Regions from separate parts of the Bradyrhizobium sp. WCU1 genome, predicted to be linked through region 1. Evidence: predicted binding sites of a transcription regulator. Region 1 holds the regulator's gene; each other region holds the start of a gene.
What was found. Region 1 encodes LexA, which represses DNA repair genes until DNA is damaged. Its sites were predicted from a motif close to TGTTCNNNNTGTGTTCNG; they were not measured.

Region 1 (2,202 bases):
CCTTCAGGTCGTCAGCCGTGACCGTCAGCCAACCGAACCGGAACATGTAGCGGCCCGGTTCCGTGACGCGTCCAGCCTTTTGCCAAGTGACCTTATCGACCACCGCGCACGTCCTCCGTGCACGATGATGCGCCAACCCGTCCGCCGACGCAAATGCCGTCCGTCGACACAAATCGCCCTACGCGCCCCGGAACCCGACGTCCGGGGGCGCTCGAAATCGCTTAGGTCATCTGCCGCCGAATGGATCCTTCCGCGGCGACGATGCGTTCAACCCAAAAACAGCGACGCGAATGCGGAGGGCCGCCGCTCCACAACCTTCGGCTTCTGTTCGATCTGCGGATGCAATGCCGGCAATTGTAGCACACTGACGCGCTGTCCCTCGACAAGCTGAGTCACCAGCACGTGGCTGCCGTCGGGGAATTCGACCGCGTCGTGATGGCGATCCGGCACGTCGGGCTCGACTTCGTTGAACACGCCGACGCGGAAGTTCATCGTCTTGGTCCAGATCCAGCGGCTGTCGTAGCGAACGTTCTCGGCGAAAGCGAGCTCGGTGCCCGGCAGCATGCAGACCGCGACAGTGGGATCGTTCTCCGAAGCAAAGCCGCGGGTCGAGGTGCCGCGGAAAGTCGTCGTGATCAGCGTCTCTCCGACAATGGCGGGGCGCGATGCCACGGCGTGCAGACTGTAGTCACACATCGGATGGCTCCTCATTGAGGTAGCGACCCGTGCCTCTCCATGAGGCATAGGGCCTCTACCAGAGTGGACGATAGCGAACGAGTGTCTGCTCGTTTCTGGGCGATTGTACGACTGCTCCGCGAACGCGCCGATCACAAACACGCGACGCTGCGTGAGAGGTATCGGAGCGCATCAGCCAGCCTGCACGAGAAGCCGCGCGTGACGCTATCTTTCAAGGAACGGTCCGATGTGCCGCTCGTTCCTCGCCGCCGCAAGTATTTGCATTCAGTACTTGCGGTAGAGGCCGATCAGCTTGCCCTGGATGCGGACCCGGTTCGGCGGCAGGATGCGCACTTCATAGGCCGTGTTGGCCGGCTCCAGCGCGATCGACGCTCCGCGGCGGCGGAAGCGCTTCAGGGTGGCTTCCTCCTCGTCGATCAGCGCCACCACGATATCGCCGGTGTTGGCGACGTCGTTGCGCTGGATCAGCGCCATGTCGCCGTCGAGGATACCGGCATCGACCATCGAATCGCCGCGCACTTCCAGCGCATAGTGTTCGCCGGCGCCGAGCATGTCGGGCGGCACGCTGATGGTGTGGCTACGGGTCTGCAGCGCCTCGATCGGCGTACCGGCGGCGATCCGGCCCATCACGGGCACGGCGACCGGCCGGTTGCCGTCGTCCTCGGCGATCGGCGGCGTGCTGGTGCGCTTGCCGAGGGTGCCTTCGATCACGCTCGGGGTGAAGCCGCGGCGGCCATTGCCGCCGCCGGCCGACAGCTCGGGCAATTTGATGACTTCGATGGCGCGGGCGCGGTTGGGCAAGCGGCGGATGAAGCCGCGCTCCTCCAGCGCAGTGATCAGGCGGTGGATACCGGACTTCGAGCGCAGGTCGAGCGCATCCTTCATCTCGTCGAAGGAGGGCGGCACGCCGGCCTCTTTCAGACGTTCATTGATGAAACGCAGAAGTTCGTACTGTTTGCGCGTGAGCATCTCGAGTATTCCCCCGGTTGATAGCGTCGTTCGATTCCGAGACTCTTCAGTGGGGCCTGCACGCCGGGCCTGACCTCCGAAGCACGGTGCTCATTGCAAGCACTCCCTCGCGGCCTCCCGATTGTAGACACCAGTACTCGAAACAAATCATGAACGGACACTATATGTTCGATATGTGTTCCGCAACCACTTAATTTCAGGTGAACGTATCGGGCAACGCACAACGAGCGGGCCGCGAAAGCCCTCACTCGGGCAGCGTCAGGATCTCGCATTCACTGCCTTTGATGGCAGCAGGCGCAAACGGCGGACGCACGAGAAGTGCCCGCGCCGCAGCAAGATTCCCGAGCAGCGACGAGTCCTGCTGCATGACAGGCGTTGCGATCAGCGTGCCGTCATCGTTCTCCTCGAGACGTGCGCGCAGATAGTCCTCGCGCTGATCATTGGCGGCGAGGTCGCGGCCGAGCAGGGCGGTGGTGCGGACATGATGAATCGTTTTCCGGCCGCTCAGCGCCCGAATCAACGGCACCAGGAACAGGA
Region 2 (2,202 bases), 1.2 Mb from region 1:
AGCCAAAGCGGTCGCGGACCTTGTCGATGGCACGGTCCGCCGCCCAGCGCGCCATCCCTGCCGGGCTTCCAGGGCGCAGCGCTTCATCGGCCAATCCGAGCGGCAGCTCGAGCGCAAGGTCCCAATGCTCCTCGAGATGCGACACCGAAATCGCCAGCAGCGAAATGAACTTCTCGCCGGGGTGATCGGCAAGCGCTGTGCGCACCAGCCTCTCTGCAAGCCGGGCCAGGATCACTGTCGTGCACACCGGCGCATCGAGCGTCATCGAGCGCGTCACCGACTTCAGGTCGGCGAAACGCACGCGCACCGTCACGGTTCGTCCGGGCCGGGATTTTGCCCGCAGCCGCGTGGCGACGCGGTCGGCGAGATGAAGCAGCGTCGGCCGGATGACGTGTTCGCTCGCGGGCTTGCGGCCAAGCGCCGATTGTGCTCCTGCCGAGCGTGCGCGCCGATGCGGTTTGAGTTGTCGCGGATCGCGATTCCAGGCCAGCGCAGCCAGCTTCTCGCCCGCCGCAGGACCCAGCAGCCGGGTCAGCGTCCGCTCCGACAATTCGGCGAGCTGGCCGATCGTCGCGACGCCGATCGCGTCCAGCCGCGTCCTGGTGACGGGCCCTACTCCCCACATCAATTCGACCGGCAATTCATGCAGGAAGCCGAGCTCGGCGTCGGGATCAACGACGACAAGTCCATCGGGCTTGGCGACCTGGGAGGCGATCTTCGCGAGGTGCTTGGTGCGGGCGACGCCGACCGAGATCGCAAGGCCGAGCTCGGTGCGCACGCGCCGCCGGATCGCCGCGGCTATTTCGGCGGGCGCTCCGAACAGATGCGTGCAGCCGGCAACGTCGGCAAACGCCTCGTCGATCGAGATGCGCTCGACAAGCGGCGTGAAGTCGCCGATCACCTTGATGGCCGCGTCACCCAGCCGTTGGTAATCGCTGAAGTGGCCACCGACGAAAATGAGCTGCGGGCAGAGCCGGCGAGCTTCCCGTCCCGACATGCCGCCGTGCACCCCGAAAGCCTTGGCCTCATAGGATGCTGCAAGCACAACTCCGCCACCGACCGCGATCGGCTTGCCTTGCAGCGACGGTTCGAGCAGCTGCTCGACCGACGCGTAAAACGCGTCCAGGTCGGCGTGAAGGATGGTGGCCGCTTCTGCCATCTCGATCCGTCAACCCTGACCCGAGCAAGATTGCCGGTCCCTGGACTCTACGACAGCTGTAAGAACAAAACAAGAACATACTTAAAGCCCGATCAAGCCGGAATTTATCGCGGGCGCTCGCGTCCCAAGCGAAGCCGTTTCGTCAGCGGGTGTCGGCGCACGCTCCATTTCGACACGTCTCGGCTCGCGCGATGTCGAAGGAGTTGCCTGCTGCAGATCGCGCGGCGTCCAAGCGCGACGACGCACGGCTCGCGCATCGCGTCGCACCCAACGGCCGGGCTTGCTTTGACGAACGCGCTTTTTCGGGTAGATATCCTGTCATGACCGACCACTCTCATCAGGTGGACTTCCAGGCCGCGGCCTACCTCTACAAATGGCCTTCTCTCGGCAATTCCAGGCGAGAGGATCGCGCGCCCTATATGATCGTCAACGGAACGCTCGACCAATGCATCCGGGACTTCATGGGCAAACCGGAGAAGACCCGACACCTCTACGAGATCCGGACCAGGTCGCAGCCTCCCCTCGTGCCCGATGTGCTATCGCCCGAGCATGTGATCGAGCTCTCCAGGCTTCGGGAATTTCTCTAAGCCGCGCGGGCGGACGATAGGCAGTGGCAGCGAGCAGGAGCGGCAGCCAGGGCCGAAGGTAATCGCTGCGCCTGGCATTCACGCCTGGCCCCGTCTCGTTGCTCACCTGAAGCGAGTTGCCGCTTGACTGCATGCTTTCTGACCCTCGCTGTCGATCATCATCGACTCGGACCGATGGGTGCCACCCGGCAATCGCCGAAAATCGCACTTTTCAATAACAGGTCGCGGCGTCGCCTCCGAGCCGGCCACACCCCTCCGGGTTGAATTGTCGCCATTGCGTGACCGCCGCCGGCGGCTTGCTCGCGTCGGCCGGCGCAGTTGATAACCTGCTGCGCTCTTCGTCGAGGAACTGCGAATGAAGCTTCTGGATCTGGACGTTTCGCTCGAGCAGGGACATCGTTCTTGCTTGAACCTGCTCGGCCAACGACTTGCGCAGCGCGTCTTCCCGATCGAGCC
Region 3 (2,202 bases), 3.5 Mb from region 1:
AGGCGTTTTCGGGCGGCAGCGGCTCGGGCACCTCGCAGGGCCGCGTCGTCAACGGTTCGCTCGTGGCCGCCTCCTACACCGCGACCACCACCACCTCGAAGAAGTCAGAGACGATCCGGATGGTGCTGGCCAATGGCGGCATCAAGGAATCTTCGATCGAGCCGGAGCCGCCTGTCGATGCCGACCGCCTGCCGGTGTCGGACGCGCAGAAGAAGAACGTGTTCGATCCGATGACCGGCTCGTTCCTGCGTGCGCCCGGCAATGCCGAACTGATGAGCCCGGATGTCTGCCGCACCGGCGCCGGCGTGTTCGACGGCCGCATGCGTTACGACCTCAAGCTCGATTTCAAGCGGGTCGAGATCGTCAAGGCGGAGCGCGGCTATCACGGCCCGGCGCTGGTCTGCGCGCTCTATTTCGTGCCGGTCTCGGGCTACATCCCGGATCGCCCCGTGATCAAATACCTCGCCGCCCAGCGCAACATCGAGATCGCCTTCGTGCCGATCGCGGGCACCCGCCTGCTGGTGCCGTTCCGCATGACGATCCCGACTCCGCTCGGCCAGGCCATGCTGGAAGCGACCTCGTTCGTCACCACAGCCGCGCCGCCGCGCGTGGCGAAGACGCAGTAGCCTCTCTTCGCTTCCCCCCTTGTGGGAGAGGGTGCTTCGGAGGCGCTGCGCGAGCGCCACGGCCACGGCATGCAACAAACGTCATGGAATCCGGTTGACTCTTGCCCGGTTCTGATTCGACTCGGCCACCCCTGGAACTTAAGGAATTCAGTCCGCATATCCCCTGCTTGTGGAGCCCTCTCAAACTTGATCTAGTGCCGCCGCCGTCAGCCTACCCGAGATGTTGCGGTGAACGTTTCAGGCCTGGAATGGAGTCACCGATTCGGCCGCGATTCGTTCTAGACTCGTTCCGAAGCTTAAGAACGGCGCGGAAAGCGTCGCATTGTGAGACAGATTCGGCCTCAGATGGTGTCCATGACTGCTTTTCCGTCATTGCGAGCGAAGCGAAGCAATCCATGCTTCGGGTATGCGCGGATGGATGGATTGCTTCGTCGCTTCGCTCCTCGCAATGACGGCTGACAGACAGTCGGCTGCCGCAACAAGAAACACCTGCAAAATATGGCTTTCTCAACTTCGTTCGGAAATGACCGCGTGCCCGGTGCTGGTGTCACCGCGGTGCTGGGCCCGACCAACACCGGCAAGACGCATCTCGCCATCGAGCGCATGCTGGCGCATTCGTCGGGCCTCATCGGCCTCCCGCTGCGGCTGCTCGCGCGCGAGGTCTACAACAAGATCGTCGATCGCGCCGGTGTCGACAATGTCGCGCTGGTGACCGGCGAGGAGAAGATCAAGCCGAAGGCGCCGCGCTTCTGGGTCTCGACGGTCGAGGCGATGCCGCGCGATCTCGATGTATCCTTTCTCGCCGTCGACGAGATCCAGATCGCCGCCGATCTGGAGCGCGGGCACGTGTTCACCGACCGCATCCTCAACCGCCGCGGCCGCGACGAGACGCTGCTGCTGGGCGCTGCGACAATGCGTCCGATCATAGAGCGGCTGTTGCCGGGCGCCTCGATCATCACGCGGCCGAGGCTGTCGCAGCTCGAATTCGCCGGCGACCGCAAGATCACGCGGCAGCCGCGGCGCACGGCGATCGTCGCGTTCTCCGCCGATGAAGTCTACGCGATCGCCGAATTGATCCGCCGTCAGCATGGCGGCGCGGCTGTGGTGCTGGGCTCGCTGTCACCGCGCACGCGCAATGCGCAGGTCGCGATGTTCCAGAACGGTGATGTCGATTACCTCGTCGCCACCGACGCAGTCGGCATGGGGCTCAATCTCGACGTCGATCACGTCGCCTTCGCCTCCGACCGCAAGTATGACGGCTATCAATTCCGCCGGCTGACGCCGGCCGAATTCGCCCAGATCGCCGGCCGCGCCGGGCGCGCGACGCGCAACGGCACATTTGGTACGACGGGGCGTTGCGCGCCGTTCGAGCCCGAGCTCGTCAATGCGCTGCAGAACCACACCTTCGACAGCGTCAAGATGCTGCAGTGGCGCAACGCCAGGCTGGATTTCTCCTCGCTCGGCGCGCTCCAGGTGTCACTGGCGCAGGCGCCCAATCATGAGGCACTGACGCGAGCGCCGGTCGCCGAGGACCAGCGCGTGCTCGAACATGTCGCACGCGATGCCGAGGTGCGCG
Region 4 (2,202 bases), 3.0 Mb from region 1:
TCGGCACCGCGAAATCGGGCGTGCCCATGAAAATCAGGCGGAGAGGCATGCGATCAGATTCTTCCGGCGTCGGAGGGCGCGCCTACTCCGCCGCGCGCTTGGCGGCCTTCTCGAATTTCTTGAACACGCGGTCGCGCTTCAGCTTCGACAGGTAGTCTACGAACAGCACGCCGTTGAGATGGTCGATCTCGTGCTGGATGCAGGTGGCGTAGAGCCCCTCGGCATCCTCCTCGTGCAGCTTGCCGTCGAGATCGGTGAAGCGCAGGCGCACCCGCGCCGGGCGCTCGACCTCCTCGTAATATTCGGGGATCGACAGGCAGCCCTCTTCGTAGACCGACAGCTCCTCCGAATGCGAGATGATCTCCGGATTGATGAACACCCGCGGCTGCGGCGAGGTCTCGCCGTTCTCGTCGCGCTTGGCGAGATCCATGGTGATCAGCCGCAGCGGCTGCGCGACCTGGATCGCCGCCAGCCCGATGCCGGGCGCGTCATACATGGTCTCGAGCATGTCGTCGGCGAGCTTGCGGATATCCGGCGTCACCTTCTCGATCGGTTTCGACACCAGCCGCAACTGCTTGTCCGGCAGGATGATGATTTCTCTTAAAGCCATGGCGGCGATTTAAGCTGCGGGCCTGATGCGGTCAATGCGCTGAGGAGCCTGTTAAGGCAGCCTTAACCACGTTTCTTCACGCTGCATTAACCAAGAAAATCAGGGAAGCATTAACCATAAGCGTTCCCTCTTCGTTCGCGTCCGACCGCGAATCGGCTACAAGGACCGGCATGAACGAGATTCTCCTCATGATCGGCGACCTTCCGGTCCGCGTCTCCGACGCGTTGATCGGGCTTGGCGTGCTGGCGCTGATCCTGCTGTTCGCCATCGCAATGGTGATCGCGCGCGGCAGCCGGCGCGGCGCGGAACTCGCGATGGCCCAGGCCATTCGCGCCGACGAGCTGGAGGAGCGGCTCGCCGAGATGCTGCGGGCGCAGAGCGAATCCTCCGGACGGGTCGACGCCAAGGTTGATGCCTTCGCGCAGGCGCTAGCCGGCCGGCAGGCCGAGATGGCCCGCGCGGTCAACGAGCGGCTCGACTCGGTAACCCACCGGGTCGGCCAGTCGATGGAACAATCGACCCGCAACACGATGGATTCGTTGCGCGTGCTGCACGAGCGGCTCGGCATCATCGACCATGCGCACAAGAACCTCAACGAGCTCACCACCCAGGTGACGACCCTGCGCGACGTGCTCGCCAACAAGCAGTCGCGCGGCGCGTTCGGCCAGGCGCGGATGGAGGCGATCGTCCAGGACGGCATGCCGAAGGGCTCATTCGAGTTCCAGTACACGCTGACATCGGGCAAGCGGCCGGACTGCGTCGTGTTCCTGCCCGACCAGCGCCCGCTTTGCATCGACGCGAAATTTCCGCTGGAAGCGATGACCGCGCTGCACGATGCGCGCAGCGACGAGGAGCGCAAATTCGCCAGCCAGCGATTGCGCACTGACGTACTCAAGCACGTCAGCGACATCGCCGAGAAATATCTGATTCCGGGCGAGACCCAGGACACCGCGCTCATGTTCGTGCCCTCGGAATCGGTCTATGCCGAAATCCATGACGGTTTCGACGACGTGATCCAGAAGGCTTATCGCGCCCGCGTGGTGCTGGTGTCGCCCTCGCTGCTGATGCTGGCGATCCAGGTGATGCAGCAGATCCTGAAGGATGCCCGCATCCGCGACGCCGCCGACCAGATCCGCAACGAGGTGATGCACCTTGGTGATGATCTCGGCCGTCTGCGCGATCGCGTGCTCAAGCTGCAGACCCATTTCGGCCAGGTGAACGAGGACGTCAGGCAGATCCTGATCTCCGCCGACAAGATCGAGAAGCGCGCCGGCCGTATCGAGGAACTCGACTTCAGCAAGTCCGAGACCCCGATCGAAGTGCCGCGCTTCGTCAAGCCCGCGGCCACCGACCTGTTCCCCGCCCCGCGCAAGCTGCAGGCGGGGGAGTGATCGTTGCTGATGTCACCTCATAGCCGGTGTCATCGCCCGACTTGATTGGGCGATCCAGTATCCCAGAGGCCGTAGATGGGCGCACGCAGCTTCTACGTCTACATCCTCGCCAGCCACATCGGCGGCACGCTCTACATCGGCGTGACAAATGACCTCATTCGTCGCGTCGGTGAGCACAAGATCAAACTCATCGAAAGCTTC

Region 2: dinB (DNA polymerase IV) is a predicted target of LexA. The motif match lies at 1,220-1,237, and genes of this name have one in related genera.
Region 3: ACTUWL_RS13775 (helicase-related protein) is a predicted target of LexA. The motif match lies at 901-918, and genes of this name have one in related genera.
Region 4: ACTUWL_RS18715 (DNA recombination protein RmuC) is a predicted target of LexA. The motif match lies at 732-749, and genes of this name have one in related genera.

What each region holds. Positions count from the first base shown of each region.
Region 1 is NZ_CM130280.1:7,020,979-7,023,180, forward strand. Features, by position in the region: gene ACTUWL_RS32945 (hypothetical protein) at 1-103, opposite strand, end outside; gene ACTUWL_RS32950 (hypothetical protein) at 268-696, opposite strand; gene lexA (transcriptional repressor LexA) at 961-1,665, opposite strand; gene ACTUWL_RS32960 (molybdopterin molybdotransferase MoeA) at 1,910-2,202, opposite strand, start outside.
Region 2 is NZ_CM130280.1:655,970-658,171, forward strand. Features, by position in the region: gene dinB (DNA polymerase IV) at 1-1,159, opposite strand, end outside; gene ACTUWL_RS03115 (hypothetical protein) at 1,480-1,746, shown strand; gene ACTUWL_RS03120 (hypothetical protein) at 1,958-2,202, opposite strand, start outside.
Region 3 is NZ_CM130280.1:2,971,825-2,974,026, reverse strand. Features, by position in the region: gene ACTUWL_RS13780 (DUF3108 domain-containing protein) at 1-626, shown strand, start outside; gene ACTUWL_RS13775 (helicase-related protein) at 1,125-2,202, shown strand, end outside.
Region 4 is NZ_CM130280.1:4,033,304-4,035,505, reverse strand. Features, by position in the region: gene fmt (methionyl-tRNA formyltransferase) at 1-49, opposite strand, end outside; gene def (peptide deformylase) at 83-610, opposite strand; gene ACTUWL_RS18715 (DNA recombination protein RmuC) at 781-2,001, shown strand; gene ACTUWL_RS18710 (GIY-YIG nuclease family protein) at 2,077-2,202, shown strand, end outside.